Linked DNA regions of Pelobacter seleniigenes DSM 18267. The protein of the gene in region 2 interacts with the protein of the main gene of each other region in a pairwise test. Links are inferred from orthologs where the notes say so. Each region holds a gene or a part of one and is shown on either strand. Other genes may lie near its edges.

The links.
Region 1: the proteins of typA (region 2) and rlmKL interact in binary tests that used the Escherichia coli proteins (3 or more experiments, as listed by UniProt). The link is inferred for Pelobacter seleniigenes DSM 18267 from one-to-one orthologs.

Annotation. Positions count from the first base shown.
Region 1 is NZ_JOMG01000001.1:501,588-509,936, forward strand. The notes cover bases 2,940-5,868. They hold rlmKL (bifunctional 23S rRNA (guanine(2069)-N(7))-methyltransferase RlmK/23S rRNA (guanine(2445)-N(2))-methyltransferase RlmL), read right to left. Parts: upstream 5,515-5,868; coding sequence 3,364-5,514; downstream 2,940-3,363. Other genes in these bases: N909_RS0102230 (penicillin-binding protein activator LpoB), read right to left, coding at 2,940-3,286; N909_RS0102240 (insulinase family protein), read right to left, coding at 5,599-5,868. Outside these bases: septum site-determining protein MinC, read right to left, coding at 1-76; N909_RS0102215 (MerR family transcriptional regulator), read right to left, coding at 426-944; N909_RS0102220 (MerR family transcriptional regulator), read right to left, coding at 1,112-1,297; N909_RS0102225 (COG3014 family protein), read right to left, coding at 1,408-2,634; more of N909_RS0102230, read right to left, coding at 2,666-2,939; more of N909_RS0102240, read right to left, coding at 5,869-8,349. UniProt on the Escherichia coli protein: Specifically methylates the guanine in position 2445 (m2G2445) and the guanine in position 2069 (m7G2069) of 23S rRNA. Methylation occurs before assembly of 23S rRNA into 50S subunits.
Region 2 is NZ_JOMG01000005.1:65,701-74,087, reverse strand. What follows is about bases 2,389-5,355. They hold typA (translational GTPase TypA), read right to left. Parts: upstream 4,795-5,355; coding sequence 2,983-4,794; downstream 2,389-2,982. Other genes in these bases: aroB (3-dehydroquinate synthase), read left to right, coding at 5,051-5,355; N909_RS0121625 (sigma-54-dependent transcriptional regulator), read left to right, coding at 2,389-2,963. In the rest of the region: N909_RS0121635 (pyruvate carboxylase), read right to left, coding at 1-472; N909_RS24950 (putative metalloprotease CJM1_0395 family protein), read right to left, coding at 746-1,417; more of N909_RS0121625, read left to right, coding at 1,584-2,388; more of aroB, read left to right, coding at 5,356-6,628; N909_RS26615 (IclR family transcriptional regulator), read right to left, coding at 6,673-7,458; N909_RS0121605 (hydroxymethylglutaryl-CoA lyase), read right to left, coding at 7,489-8,387. UniProt on the Escherichia coli protein: A 50S ribosomal subunit assembly protein with GTPase and nucleotide-independent chaperone activity, required for 50S subunit assembly at low temperatures, may also play a role in translation.

The DNA.
Region 1 (8,349 bases), on a different replicon or contig from region 2:
TCTGATCAGTTTCATTAATCCGCAATACCAGTACGGAAAGGGTGCTCCCCTTGATATCCACAGCTGCTGTTTTCAACAATTCCTGTCTTTCTGATTGATATCTGAACCAGTGAATGGATTCCCTATTGATTTGTTCTGCAGGCAGGTGACTGTCCACTTTCCATTTTCGCTGCGTATGTTGCAATTACACCAACGACGCATGCGTCACAAAGCTTCTCCCCTCGTGCGCGCCTGCCATCTCACCCCAAGAGTGCGAACGGGACAGGCGCTGAGTTCGTCAATATAGCGATGCAGAAAACAACGAACAAGTACATTTTCGGGATAATTTAAACTTTTTCGCAGAACAGGATGGATCATCAGTCGTCCCCCCCCCAGACTGCTACCGCAAACGGTATGCCCGCCACTCTCACAATTGCCACACGTTGTCATCCGGAAAAGTTGTCTGCTATGGCCCACTGGCGAATTCTTTCGGCTTCCTGTTCATCGATTCCAAGCGACATGAGAAATTCGTAGTGGGCCTGAGGAGAACGGACCTCGAATTCACGGTGCCAGCGCCGCATCGCCTGTTCATCCATACCGGCTTTTTCGAGCATGGCGACCCAGCTCTGTTTGTCCACCGGCATCTCGTTCGGAATGCGGCCTTGCTCCTTGATTAAGGCTGCGACGAGGTGCTGCTGCGTCCTGAGCTGCAGAATCTCGCGGCCGAGTTCAGCAAGGCGGTTCTCGAGAACATCCGCTTCAGGATGACGCGGTCCGGACAGAATTTTCCCAATATCATCAAGGGACAAGCCCGCCTGACGGTACAGGCAGATTCTTTCAAGGCGTGCGCGGTCTTTCTCAAAATAGACCCGGTAGCCGGCCAATGAGCGCCGCGAAGGGTACAAGAGGCCGATATGCTCATAATAAAGCAGCGTACTGCGGGACAGGCCATACTGTTTTGCCATTTGCGAAACAGACCATTGCTTCATTTTCGATGACCTCAAAACCGGGCCCGCCCGAAGACAGGCCCGATTTCTTTCAAAGCTCCCGGCGATCCGTTTAACTTCACCATTGAGGGTCGATCTCCCTCAACGAGGCACAACGGAAGCCAGACAGAGCAACATACGAAAGGTTAACGACTCGCCGTCCTGATGGCTGCGGCCTCTTCATCCGCAAGGCCCAGCCATTTCAGAAAACTGAGATGATCATCCGGATAGGTTGTTTCAAACAGCCGGTGCCATTGCTTCATCTGCTCTTCGCTCAGTCCGATCGCCTTGAACATATCCACCCATTCTGCTTTTCCCACGTTTTTGCTCATTGAATTATCTCCTTCAGATTGAGGTTTGTGATCTGTGTGGCGCCACAATCCCAAGGGATAAACCCTGCAGCCATAGACAGGTCAAATAAAAAAGAGGGGCCGGATAGAGGTTACAGACGGATGGAGCGGAATACCCGCTGACCTGCCCGTAGCTCGATATCGGGCAGCTGGATCTCCTGCTCTCCGCCAGTGTCCCCATTCACCAACAGAGTCAAGTCATGATGCCCTGGCGACAGCGGAACGCGCAGCAATGTCAATCGTCCCGGCAGGGTCTGCCAACAGCGGACATCGGGCTCTTCAAGTAGAAAAAGACCGAGCCGAACCGCAATTTCCGCCGCGCTGCCATGGTCTTTGCCAACCGACTGGGAAAGCGCCTCTTTGGCAGCAGCCCGGGCAGTTTCCCGGGCAATGATCTGCACCCGTCGCGCCTCCAGGGAGGACTGAGCCACGACAGCCATATCGGTTGAGACGGGTGCCAACATCCCCGCGACAGGGGGATCGACCCGCAACCAAGGCTGCAACGTATGCTGATCTTGATAGTAAGGAAAAGAAAAGCGGATCGACGGCGGCAGCACGAAATTTCCGGGCTGCTTGCGCGGAATCCGACCGTTGGCCACAAACAGGACCAGCTCAGAGCTTTCCGGCGCCAAGGGGCCCACAACATAGGGACGGTATTTTTCCACCTCATCCGGCATGCCCAACCGCCCGGCCAGGGTGACGATATCCCTGGCCACCGGAGCGGGATCGGGTAAATCCCGGGCCAGTTTACTATATTCCAGATAGGCGTCGTTATCTTCCCCGAGGTTGGCAAAACAGAGCGCGATCAATGCCCGGGTGAAGTAATCATCCTTTAACGCCTCCTGATGACGGCCCAGGACCTTGAGGGCCTGCTTGGCCTCGACCAAAGCGGAGTCGTATTCGCCGAGCAGCAGATAGTCCATCATCAGGTAGCTGTGCACCCAGAGCCGTTCGCTGTACTCACCTTTGTAGCGGGTCAGCCAATCGTTGGTGGCCAGGGCGGTGGCCTGTTCGCTGAGACTGATAAAATAAAACTGGTCGATCAGCTGGGCAGCCTGCAGCAATTGTTCGGTACTTTGCCGATAGTTGCCCAACTGATGTAGAACAAGCCCCTTTTCCATCAGGAACAGCAGCTCATTGCGGCTGCTGAAGCGCTCTCCTTTTTCGAGCAAGGCTAGAGCTTCCCGGGGCTGACCGGCATAATACTCCTGGCTGGCTTTATTGAGACGCCCGGCGCAGCCGTTGAGCAGGACCACCAGCCCCACGGCGAGCAACAGCCGGGAGCCAGCGGTCCGATTGACAAACAACGAAAAACACATCAGAGAAGGTCCCCGCACCAGCGGCCCGTCATCACCAGCCGATAAACGGTTTGGACGCTTCCCGGATCACTTCGGCACTGTCCGCCCATTCGATCAGCCCGGTCTGGATATCGGTCAATTCCAGGTTCAGGCTGTAATACATCAGGGTTTTCTTTTTGAACCGGAACTGGCGGGGCTGGTCCTTTTCCATGGAACGCAGGGTCCCGCTGAGCATATAGCGCGCACCAACCTGACGGGCTCTGGCGATCCGCGTCTCCGCCGCGACATTGCCGCCGTACTGATAACTGGTTTCATGCTGGATATTTTCCCGTTGGGTCTCGTTGACAAAACGAACCCGGCCGCTGGCCAGCAAGGCCTGACGGATATCATCGGTGATCGCGCTGGTGCTGATATGCTCGCTGGTCCGGTTGGCAATCCCATACACGATCAGCACCGGTCGATCCGTAGCCCGGTCAAGGGGATACTTGGTGAGCAAAGACTTCACCATGTCGGCAACAATGGTTTTCTTGTCGGAAAAGTGGTAACCCTCGTCATAAATAACCTTTTCGTCCGGGCTCACTTCACGGGTCGTGACTCGGCCGGTACAGCCTGCGGCCAGCAGCAGAAAAAACACGACAAACAGCAACAGGGACAACCGCCAGGGTGATTTCATATTCGAACCTCCAAACTGGTAAAAAAATCTTGCGCCGCTCCTGTCCGCACCGACCAGGCAGGAGCGCACTTGCTTCCTCAATGCTTGCGAATCAACCAGCAATTATGAATTCGCGGGTTGCGTTGAAAATCAAAGGGGATGGTCTTGGCCGAAATATCCTCGATCTCCAGCTCGGGCAACGCGGCACTCTCCATGCTGAACGTCCGCAGGTTGTTGGAAAAAATCAGCGTTCCCCCGGGCGCCAGCAGACCGCTGACCCGCCTCAACAAATCGACATGGTCGCGCTGAACGTCGAAAGTCGTGGTCATACTTTTGGAGTTGGAGAAACTCGGCGGATCGAGGAAAATCAAATCATATTCCCCTTTTGCCGTTTCCAGCCAGTGCAGGCAATCGGCCTGAATCAGCTCTTGCCGCTCAGGAGAAAAGCCGTTCAGACGGATATTCCTAGCCGCCCATTGCAGATAGGTTTTGGACATATCGACCGTGGTCGTTTCCCTCGCCCCTCCCCGTAAAGCGTGTACGGTCACTGCGCCGGTATAGGCGAACAGGTTCAGAAAACGGGTTCCCGCCGCCAGCTCCTGCACCAGCTTGCGGGTCAGGCGATGGTCAAGGAACAAACCGGTGTCGAGATAGTCAGTCAGATTCACCAGAAACCGGCAATCCCCTTCATGGACTTCCTTGAAAACACCTCGCTGGGCCTGTTTCTCGTACTGTTGCAGCCCCTTCTGGCGTTGCCGAACCTTCAGATGGATGTTCCCCTCGGGCAGATTCAGCACCTGCGGTAAAGCCGCCTGGACATCCTCCAGCCGCTGCGCCGCCTTGCGGGAATCAACCGTCTTGGGTGCGTGATACTCCTGCAGATGAACCTCGTCGCCGTACAGATCGACAGCTACCGCATACTCCGGCAGATCGGCATCATAGATCCGGAAACTGTCGGTTTGTTCGCGATCAGCCTGTTTTTTGAGTTTTTTCAAATTCTTCTGCAAACGGTTGGCAAACATTTCCGCGCCTGGGGAAAGCTTGCGTTTGACGGATTTCCCTGCCCCGTCGGCCAGGGATTGCCAATGATTGGTCTCATCCAACTCAAACTGCAGCAGGCTGCACTTCAAGGCTCCATTGTAGAGGACGTTGCTCTTGCCCGCCCGCAGCCCGATACTGCGCCCCAGTTGCAGATTGGAGGTGATCACCGCCGCCCGCCAGCCCTGGCAGTGTTGGGCCATTTTCTCTCCGAGCAGGTTGTACAGGGCCGGCAGCTCACTCTGTTCCCCGAGCCGTTCGCCATAAGGAGGGTTGACCACCAGCAGTCCGCTGGCGCAATTAGGCGGAGCAACCAGCTCGCGGACGGTCCGCCGCTCAAAATGAATTTTTTTGTCCAGCCCGGCCTTATAGGCATGGTCCCAGGCTGCTTTTACAGCGCGGCTGTCGGCATCGTAACCGATCAGGGGCGGAGTTTTAGCGGCCAGTCCGGTCTGGCGGCGTTGCCGGGCTTCCTCCAGCAATTCATCCCAGAGTGCGGCATCGTGCCCCAGCCAGCGGTTGAATCCGTAATAATCGCGCAACAGCCCGGGGGCCGTGTCGGTCGCCAGCAAGGCCGCTTCCAGCGGCAAGGTGCCGGAACCGCACATGGGATCGACCAACCCGCCGCCAGCGGCACAAATGGCTGGCCACCCGGCTCGGAATAAAATGGCCGCAGCAAGATTCTCCTTGAGTGGGGCATGCACCCCGTCAATCCGATAACCACGCCGATGCAGGCTCGCTCCGGAGAGGTCCAGACTGAGGGTCGCCTGATCGCGGTGAACGTGCAGGTTCAGACTCAAATCCGGCTGTTCCAGGGAGACCGACGGACGGCGATCATAACGGGAGCGAAACTGGTCGACAATGGCATCTTTGATGCGCAAAGCCGCGAAACGCGAGTGGGTGATCTTAGAGTCGATCAGGGTACAATGTACGGCCAGGCTGCCGTCCGGACTCAGCTGTTCGGCCCAGTTGATCCCCAGCCCGGCCTGATACAGGTCATCGGGATCTGCGGCGGGAAAAGTTGCCAGGGGCAACAGCACTCGGCTGGCCAGACGCGACCAGAGACAGGTTCGATAGGCGGTTTCCAGGGTCCCGGAAAAACTGACTCCGGCGCGCTCCGGTTTGATCTCCTGCGCACCGAAAGTGGCCAATTCGTCGGCCAGCAAAGGCTCAAGCCCAAGGGCCGCCGTTGCAAAAAAAACATCATTCATGAGGTATCAATTCCAGCAGTAAAAAGGGGACGGAAGCAGTTTCCGTCCCCACGTATGTTAGCACCTTCGGCAACGTCCTGAAAATCAGATTTTCCGGATCTCCAGTGCTTGTGATCCCAGTTCCTTATTCGCTTTGAGCAGGGCAGTCTCACCGGCCAGTACCGCGACCGAGCTCGTCCCGTTTTCCAGGTAGGTCCGGGCCACCTGCTGCAAAGCGGTCCGGTCGACGGCCAGCAGATCTTTGCGCATCCGGTTACGCATATCTGAGGTCATGCCCTGGCGGATATTAGCAAATTCATGGGCGCCGGCACCAGCCGGGGACAGTGGCTTATCCAGGTCGCTGAAGACCGCCAGGACAGCTTCTTTGACCGCCTCGTCAGAGAAGCCGCCGGTTGCCGCCCACTGCGCGGCATCATCATAAACCTGCAGGGTCCGCTTCAGCTGCGGATCGCGGTAAGAAAGCATACTGAACAGACCGGACTCGTTGTTATAGCTGGCCAGGCCACCGTAAGCGCCCCCCTTTTCCCGAATCTCACGATGGAGAAACTCAGCTCGCAGTAGCTTGGAAAGGACCGTCAAGGCAGCGCTGTCCGGATGATTGAAGGGCACCGCCCGAAAAACCCGTGCGACATAATTGACCGGCAGGGACCAGACCAGCCCCTGTTGCGACGGCTGCGGAGAAAATTCCGTTGCCTTCCCGGACAGGTTCGGAGCGGTCGCAGGAAGTTGCTCCAGAACGTCAGCCAGAGCGTCTTTAAAAGGGGCAAAGTTCGCTGCTTCAACCGTCACCGCAGTCTGCAGGCAAGCGGTCGAAAACAGAGCCGAGGCGATTCCAGTCATGAACTCGGCCAGCCCGCTCAACTCTGCAACCGGCTTGGCCGCCAGCTCCCGGACCAGCGCAATCTGAGAAAGTCCCGACCATTGTTCGCGTTGCAAAGCTGTGGCCGAAAGGCTGGAGGCAGCCATCCGCGCCGCGTAGGTGTGCCCTGATTGGGGAACCGAATTTTCCAGCGAAACCTGCAACTGGTTCAACACTGTATGCAACCGCTGCAGATCCTTGAAATCGGGAGTGCAGATAAAATCCCTCATCAATTCAAACAGAGCTCCTGCATTGCGCACCAGCGCTTTGCCTTTCACTTCGAACCCGGCAAAATTCCGTCCCAGATCGGTTGGGTCGTCGAGCAGTGAAGTTCGCGCCGAGACTCCCCCGGTCACGGCTTCCAACCTTGCAGCCATCTCCAGGTAGTCCCGTCCTCCGGCTCCGACCTGGGTTAGCAGACTGCCGAAAATTGGCAGGTATTGACACTGTTCAGCCGTCAAACCATCAAGACTGAAGTGCAGCGAAGCAACCCCAATGCCGTTGGTCGGCTGATCGAACCAATACTGCGTCACCCCGTTGACAGTTGCTGTTTCATGGGAAGCAATCCGTTCTTCAGCTGGGATGTCGGCCAGCTCGAGGGTCGGCAGGCAGGACAGGTCTTCGGGGCCTTCCTGCGCGGCCTTGAGTTCTGCGGCCTGTTTGATCAATGCGGATTTTTCAGCTTCGCTGAGCCGGTTTTTGATGGCTTCGAGGCGGGCCTGGGTCTCGGCTTCCTGGCGCGGACCAAGTTCTGGATCGGGCTTCAACAACAAAGTCACCCGGCGGGGATTGTTCAACAGCCGGGTACGGATCAGATCTTCAAAAAAGGATCCTTTGGCAAGTTCCTGCCGCAAACGGGCCAGATTCTCCTCGAAATTTAAAGCCGTCAACGGATCGCCCCCATGAATCCAAGGGCCGATCATGCGCATCAACAACAACAACGCGTACGGATAGCTGTCGCCGGTCACTTCACGGTTGGAAAATTCGAGGCGATGAATGGCCCCCTCAATCCGCTCTGCCGAAAAACCCTGCTCTGCAACCTGCTCCAGAGTTTTCAGGATCAGCGTCTCGATCGCTTCGCTCTGTTGCGGATCGGTCCCCTGCAGACCGGCGGCGAAATAGGTGGTGCGATTGTCATCATGATAACCGCTGCCCGGCGCCAGGTTTGCACCCAGCCCGGAATCGAGCAAGGCCTTGTACAAAGGAGCAGCCGGGTTACCCAGCAACAGGGTGGACAGCAATGACATGGCCAACTGCTCAAAGCTGTCGTTAATATCGCCGCCCAGCCAGCCGACTTCCACCATCGATCTCTTTTCCAGGGGTTCACCCGCATCGAGCGGATAGGTTTCGGTAACGCGCAACGGTTCTGTCATGCCGGTTTCGAGGGGGACCTGCGAATCGAGTTCGAGCTTGTTGAAATGCCGCAGCACCCGATCTTCAACAACCGCCAGCAGCTCCGGCAGATCCAGATTGCCGGAAGAGAAAAACCAGGCGTTGCTCGGATGATAATAGCTGGCATGAAAATCCCTGAGCTGTTGCCAGGTCAGGTCGGGAATATCTTCCGGCTCCCCCCCGGAGTTGTGGCCATAGGTGGTGGTCGGATACAGATGCTTGTCCATCCGCCGGGACAAAAGCGAAGACGGGTCGGACATCGCCCCTTTCATTTCATTGTAGACAACCCCTTTGTATTCAAGTGGAGACGCCGGATTGTCGGCCTCGGAAAACTCCAGCCGGTGCCCTTCCTGGCTGAAATCCCGTTCCGTAAGCCGCGGAAAGAACGCCGCATCCAGATAAATTTCCAGGAGATTATTGAAATCCTTGCGGTTCATACTGGAAAACGGATACATGGTCCAATCGCTCGCGGTCATGGCGTTCATGAAGCTGTTCAGGCTGCGCTTGAGCATGGAAAAAAACGGATCGCGGACAGGAAACCGCTTTGAACCGCACAGGGCGGTATGCTCCAGGATGTGTGCCAC
Region 2 (8,387 bases):
AGCCAGTGGCCTTGGCAAAGATCAGCGCTTCCTCCTCGGTACTTACCGGGCTGTCGGTACCGGGAACAATTGGCACTCCGGCGGCGATGGCGACCTCCCGGCCGGAGAGTTTATTGCCCAGCTGGCGTTGGGCCTCGGGAGTCGGCCCGATAAAGGCGATTCCCGCCCGTTCGCAGGCCTCTGCAAAATCGGCGTTTTCCGATAAAAAGCCATACCCCGGATGAATGGCATCGACATTTTTCTTCCGCGCCAGGTCAATAATCTCGTCGATGCCCAGGTAGGCTTCGATGGGTCCCTTGCCGGCTCCGACCTGATAAGCCTCATCAGCCTTATAACGATGCAGGGAAAGCCGATCCTGCTCCGAATAAATGGCAACAGTCGCAATGCCGAGTTCGGTACAGGCGCGAAAGATCCGGATGGCGATCTCGCCGCGATTGGCAGCCATGATTTTTTTAAAATTCCGCTTAGCCATGTTTTATTTTCCTCCAAGAGACCTGAATGATTACAAATTTGATATTTTTTGAGATGCCTAAATATTTTTACTGATATTTAATTTTATTCTTAAATTTCATATATTTGCATCAAACACATTGCGATAAAAGCAGAAATATAGGACAAATGTCAATATAGAATAACGTTTTATTTTTCCAACAATATGCCATAAAACCAGGCCAAAAAGAAAACCAGGTAAGAAAGAAAACAGAACCGGACGTGCCGACCGATCCTGCAAAGAAAGGTTAAAAAATCAGGAGTAGATACTGAGTCGGGCGATCCCGGTGAAACTGTTGGGCACTGTTGGTGACGAGTCATTGCCGAGCGAATGGGAGTCTGCAGCCAAAGGGGTGGAAGCCGTGTCCTGGTTGGCAGCAGCGGACAACTCCTCGGACTGCTGTTGGGCCAGTTCGATTTTTGCCTTACTGGCCATGGCCTGGGCCTTCTGGGCCACTTTGAGGTCCTGCCCGCTCGGTTGGGCCGGAGCCAGAGCTGCCGCGCGGATCTGTTCAGCCTTATCCAAAGTCGCCTCAGGATCGCTGCTGACCGGAGACATGTCGATACTAACCTCTCCGTCGGTAGCATAGGCTTTACCGTCCGGCCCCTGCTGGTATTGGTATTGCGGGGATCCGGCATAAGCACCACCGGTAGCCGCATGAGCCGCTTCATGGGCGCGGACTTCATGGTCACGAAACTGCAACTGGCGGATTTCTTCAGCTTCGGCACTGAGCTCAAGGGAATCTTTACGGCTGCCATCAGGTCGGGTGGTCTGCTGACCGGGTTCGATATGAGCGAGCGCAGGATCGTTAGCCTGGCTGACCGCAGAGTTCTGCGTGTGATCAGTCCCCTTCAGATCACCATCATCACTCCGCGAAAGGGGCTGGGAGGAGTTCGACAAATACAACTGAGATGAAATAGTCAACATTTCCCACTCATTATCCGGTCAGCAAGTCTTTAAAATATAATCTTATTTAATTTTTTTCAATATCTTTAACGCCGCCAGCTCCAGTCGGTTCACCGATTCCTGTTGTTCCATTTTTATGGCCGTGCTAGGCTGACGTCAAACAAATGACGCCTGCCAGGGAGCCGCCATGCCGAACAAATCTCAAATCCTACTGATTGATGACGAGCCGGACAGTTGCAAGGCCCTTTCACTGTTGTTGAGCAAAGCCGGCTACAGTGTTGAAAGTTGCCACTCCGGAGAAAAGGCATTATCCCTCCTGAGAACACATCCCTTTGACCTCATCATCAGCGACTTGCTGCTCCCCGGGGTCAGCGGCATCGATATTCTCAAACAGGTCAAAGAAGATTCTCCCGAAACCTGTGTCATCCTTATTACCGGCAACGCCTCCGCAGAGACAGCGGTCGAAGCCATGAAGGAAGGAGCGCTCGACTATATCACCAAGCCGTTTAACTTTGAGCGTTTGAAGATTCAAGTCGCCAAAGCACTGGAAAAGAGCCGGCTGGTTCTGGAAAACCAATACCTGCGTCAGCAACTTCACGGGCGCTACCGTTTTGATAATATCATTGGCACCAGTCAGGCCATGCAACTGGTCTTTGAACGGATGGAAAAAATTGCCGGAACCGATTCAACGATCCTGGTGCTGGGAGCATCCGGGACCGGCAAAGAACTGGTCGCCAAAGCGATTCACTACAACAGTTCCCGCAAGGACAAACCTTTTATTGCCATCAACTGTGGAGCGATTCCTGAAGATCTGCTCGAGTCGGAGTTGTTTGGACATGTCAAGGGTGCCTTCACCAGTGCCGTCGCCGACAAACCGGGCAAATTTGAAGTTGCCAACGGCGGTACGATTTTTTTGGATGAGATCGGTGACATGCCACTACATTTGCAGATGAAACTGCTGCGGGTACTGCAGGAGCATGAGATAGAACGAATCGGCTCAAGTCGCAAAATCCACCTGGATGTTCGCCTGATTTCGGCCACCAATGTCGACCTGCAGTTAAAAGTCAAAGAAGGACGCTTCCGGGAGGACCTGTATTATCGTCTCAATGTCATTCCCATCCACCTGCCCCCCTTAAAAGAGCGCCGCGGCGACATTCCTCAACTAGCACGTTATTTTATGGAGAAGATCTGCAAAGAAATGAACCGCCCGCTGATCGGCATCGGTGTGGATGCGCTTAGGGCCATGGAAGCCTATGATTGGCCCGGCAATGTCAGGGAAATGGAAAATATTATCGAACGGACAGTCGCACTGACCGACAGCACCGAAATCGGTTGTAGCGATCTGCCTTCGGATATCGGCAAGTTTCAGAGTCAGGAGCTGACGATCACACCGAAGATAACCGCAAATGGCATCGATATGAATCAGGTCATCGCGGATATTGAACGGGAACTGATTGTTCAGGCGTTGGATCTAGGGCACGGGGTGAAAGCCCGTGCGGCTGAGTTACTCAATATCAACCGCACGACCTTGGTGGAAAAAATCAAGCGTCTGGGAGTAGATGCCTAGCAGCCACTCCCAGGATTTTTTACTTGGCTTTCTTTTCCATTTTCTTGCGTTCGTTGGCATCCAGATAACGTTTCCGCAAGCGGATGGATTTCGGCGTAATTTCAACGAGTTCATCATCATTGATATATTCGAGAGCCTGCTCCAGGGAAAGGTTGCGCGGAGTCACCAGGCGCACCGCCTCATCACTACCGGAAGCACGCACGTTGGTGAGCTTCTTCCCTTTACAGGCGTTCACGACCAGGTCATTTTCTTTGGCGTGCTGACCGATAATCATTCCTTCATAGACTTCGACCCCTGCCCCCAGGAAGAGAATTCCCCGATCCTGCAGTCCGAACAGCGCGTAAGCTACGGTCTCCCCGGATTCCATGGCAACCAGGACCCCGTTCTTGCGCCCACTGATCGGTCCCTTGTAGGGCGCATATTCATGAAAGGTGTGGTTCATGACGCCGGTACCGCGGGTGTCGGTCAAAAATTCCGTCCTGAAACCGATCAAACCTCGGGCGGGAATGATAAATTCAAGCCGGTTGGTCCCTTCCATGGTCTGCATGGAGGTCATCTCGGCTTTACGAGTACCGAGTTTTTCAATGACGGTGCCCTGATATTCCTCCGGAACATCAATGGCCAGATACTCCATCGGCTCACATAACTGACCGTCAATTTCGCGAAAGATAACCTCAGGCTTGGAGACAGACATTTCAAACCCTTCCCGACGCATATTCTCGATCAGGATGGACAAATGCAGTTCGCCCCGCCCGGACACCTTGAAGGTGTCGGTATTGTCCGTTTCCTCGACCCGCAAGGAGACGTTGGTGCGCAATTCCTTCATCAATCGATCACGGATGTTGCGCGAAGTGACGTATTTCCCTTCCCGGCCGGCAAACGGAGAATTACTGACCACAAAATTCATCGACAGGGTCGGTTCATCAATGGCCACATAAGGCAGTGGCTGTGGATTCTCCTGGTCAGCCAGAGTCTCGCCGATGCTCAACTCCTCAAATCCGGCAATGGTGACAATGTCCCCCGCCGAAGCGGATTCGATCTCAACCTGTTGCAGCCCCTGATAACCGAGCAGTTTGGTGATCCGGCCGTGCTTGACGGTGCCATCACGATTGATATGGGCAACGGTTTCCCCTGCCGAGACGGTGCCGTTGAAAATCTTCCCGGTTGAGATCCGACCGATGAACTTATTATAGGCGATGCTGGTCACCAGCAGTTGGAACGGCGCGTTTGGATCGCCACTGGGCGGATCGACACGCTCGCCAATCACCTCGAACAACGGTTCAAGGTTATCCGATTCATCCTCCAACTCCCGCTTGGCGATGCCATTTTTGGCACTGGCGTAGACGATCGGGAAATCAAGCTGATCTTCGTTGGCGTTCAGTTCGCAGAAGAGGTCAAAAACCATATTGACCACTTCTTCCGGACGCGCTCCCGGCCGGTCGATTTTGTTAATGACCACGATCGGTTTCAAACCGAGGTCAAGCGATTTCTTGAGCACAAACCGGGTCTGCGGCATCGGTCCGTCAAAAGCATCCACCAGCAACAGAACGGAATCGACCATCTTGAGAATCCGCTCGACCTCGCCGCCGAAGTCGGCGTGGCCGGGGGTATCAACAATATTGATTTTGAGGTCACCGTGCTGAACGGACAGGTTCTTGGAGAGGATGGTAATCCCGCGCTCTTTTTCAAGATCGTTACTGTCCATTACCCGCTCGGTTATAGCCTGATTTTCCCGATACACGCCGGATTGAATTAACATGGCATCAACCAAGGTGGTCTTACCATGATCAACGTGAGCAATGATTGCTATATTTCTTAACTTCTCTGACATCTGTTAAACCTTCTATAAATAAAATGTTTTACCCAAAAGAGCGAGATTATGACAGAAAGGCGGGGCCAAGCCAAGGGAATTAGTTTTACTGATCGAAATATTATATCCCCGCTATATCATGGCAAAATAACCGGCAAATTCTTGACAGGTCAGTAACTTTTACCTATGTTTTCCAGGTCAACCCGTTTCCTGTCGGCAAGCAACGACAAACCAATAATTTCTTAAATTCTTTTCAATCGACATGTAGAGAAAAATCATGGCAAAACCCAATATTATCCTGACCGGGTTTATGGGAACCGGCAAAACCACCGTCGGTCGACTTATGGCCCGACAGCTGGGTTATGAATTTGTCGATACCGACCATTATATCGAAAAACAGATCGGCTGTTCGATTGCAGAATATTTTCGCGTTGAAGGCGAAGCGGCTTTTCGCCGCAAAGAGTCCGAACTCGCCCAGCAGCTGGCAGATCGGGATGGCCTGGTCATCTCTACCGGCGGACGGATGATGCTCGATCCGGCCAATGCCGCTGCTTTGAGTAAAACCGGACGAGTGTTCTGCCTGGTCGCCACCCCTGAGGAGATTCTCCAGCGGGTTGCCAATGATTCCAATGTCCGGCCGCTGCTGCAAGGAGCAAACCCGCTTGAGCATATTGTCGAACTGATGCAACAGCGCGAGAAAGGCTACAAACGCTTTTCGCAATTCACGACTTCGGAAAAGCATCCTGCTGAAATTGCAGAGGAACTATCGGAATTTGTGCAGGGGAAGCACGATCTGCGCCTGGAAATTTCAGCGCCGACCCTGGACTACGAATTTATCGTCGGCAGCGGTATCCTGCCCTTTGTTTCCAGCCTGGCTAAAATCAACGGTCCGGCGGCAATTATTACCGACCAGTCGGTAGCGCCCCTCTACGCCGGCAGCTGCGGCATGATCGACACGGTCATCACCGTCCCTCCCGGTCGCCAACACAAAACCCTGGCCACGGCACAAAACATTTACGAGCAATTGCTCGATGCGGATTTTGATCGCAGCGGTACGATTATCGCGCTGGGCGGGACAGTGATCAGTGAGCTCGGCGGCTTTATCGCTGCGACCTTTATGCGTGGGGTTGATTGCGTGCAGTGCCCGACCAGCCTGCTGGCCATGGTCGATACCAGCATCGGCGGCAAAACAGGGGTCGACCTGCCGCAGGGGAAAAACCTGATCGGGGCCTTCAAACAGCCGAAAACCGTCATTGCCGATGTTGCAACACTACAGAGCCTTTCTCCGCGCGCTTTTAACTCAGGAATGGCGGAAGTGATCAAGCACAGCCTGATTGCCGACGAGGAACTGTTGGAAAAGATTGAATCCGGCAACTGGAAACCTGCTGACGGCGGACTGCAGGACGCTTCGGAACTACAAGCGCTGGTTGCGCAGGCGATCCAGGTCAAAATCAATATCATCCAGGAAGACCCCTATGACCGGGGACGCAGAGCCCTGCTGAACTTCGGCCACACCTTTGCAAACGCAATCGAACGGCTCAGCAGCCACCAAATCAGCCACGGCGAAGCCGTAGCCATCGGCATGGTGATCGCTGCTGAACTTTCTTCCACTTTGGGCTACTGCTCACCGAACATCAAAGAGCGGATTGAAAAGGTGCTGGCGTCTGCGCAGCTACCGACCCGGATCCCACGCCAGCTCGAAGCGGAACAGATCCTGATGGCCATGCGCAGCGATAAGAAAAAGAAGGCGGGAATCCTCCGTTACATCCTGATCAGAGAAATCGGCGACCTGTTCCGCACCGAAGAAGTCGCAGATTCGGCTGTCATCGCCGCCATGCAAAAGGTTAAGGGATAGTACGAAACAGTCCGCCGTTCAGACACGAACCAAACGCTGAAAGATCAGGATTCCCCCATCAAACGGGACATCTCGCGGGCGGCAATCAGCAATTTATCAAGTAGGTCCTGGATGTGCTTTTCCTTAAAACGGTGAGCCGGACCCACAACCGCCAAAGCGGCAGGCACATTATTTTCAAAATCAAAAACCGGGGCAGCTATGGCAGCGATTCCCTCTTCCCGTTCCTGATTATTGATCCCGTAACCTTCCCGCCTGATCCGCTCAAGCTCGGCCAGAATTTCCTCGGTATCCACTTTGGTGTTTTCGGTAAAGCGGGTCTGCTTATTTTTACTCAGCACCCGCTGGACGAAATTAGTATCGGCGTAAGCCAGCAACACCCTGCCCGCAGCCGTGGGGGTCAATTCCATATAGTCCCCCTCATTGATGGAATAAACCAGCCGCGACGAACCCATTTCCCGAGCCATACAGATACTTTTCATGCCGTCGACAACAAACAGCGCCGTCGACTCACCGGTATCTTGGGTGAGCTTCTTCATAAAAGGCGCGGCAATGGAACGCAGAGAGTTACTTTTTTCGTAAACCTTACCCAGCACCATTAATTTAGGGCCTAAACGATAATTAGTCCTTGAGGTACGCACCAAGTAACCGGAAGTAATCAACGTCCCGCAGAGCCTGTGCACACGGCTTTTATAAAGACCTGTTTTTTCACAGAGTTGATTTAGCGACAGTTCAGTTTCATGGGTATTGAAGCAATCCAGAATTTCCAAGGCCTTCAGTACTGCATCAACCAAAGGTACAGCCGCCGCTTTTTTTTCCGCTACTTTTGCCATCATCCCTCACATTTTATGAAAAAATTCAGCTTAACAACTTGAGCGAATGACCGTCGCCATTCTCCCCGGTAGTTTTTTATCCAAGCTTTTCTCTAAAATGCCAACAATAGCACAAAGTTTTACCATATCGATACCAGTACTTGCACCGACCGAAGAAAACATATTAACGGCATCCTCGGTGGGGACATTACCGGCCGCACCACGAATAAAAGGGCAACCTCCCAGCCCGCCGGTACAAACATCAAACGTTTTCACACCAGCACGGTAGCCGGCATACATATTGGCCATGCCCATGCCCCGAGTATCATGAAGATGAAGGGACAAACTCATATCCGGCACTAGATCGCGAACTTGGCAGACCAAACTCTGGATACTCATCGGACTGGCCATACCGGTAGAATCCGCCAGGTTGAGTTCGGCAGCGCCGGAATGAGCAAGTTTTTCAGCAGCAGCCAAAACATCTTTTTCTGCAATGGCACCTTCATAAGCACAACCAAAGGCGCACTGCAGGCCAGCCCGAACCGTCAACCCTGCCTGCGCGGCCTGCTGAATCAGTTCGGTCATGGCCTCCAGAGCTTCAGGAGCAGACTTCCCGGCATTCTTCTGGCTGTGGGTGTTGCTCACCGACACCGACATGCTGACATGTTTAACGCCAGAGTCGAGAGCACGCTCCAGCCCTTTACCATTCAGAATAAGTGCCGACAGGAGCGGGCCGTCGGGATTCCGACGAATAATCTCACGGATAAATTGGTCCGTGTCAGCCATCTGCGGAACGCGCTTGGGATGGACAAAAGAGCCCACCTGAATGCGTTTTATCCCAGCCTGTGCAAGCAGATCATAGATAGCCAGCTTTTCCTCTAATGAAAAAATCCGACTTTCAACTTGCAGGCCGTCCCTCAACGTTTCATCTTCCAACAGTATCTCGATTC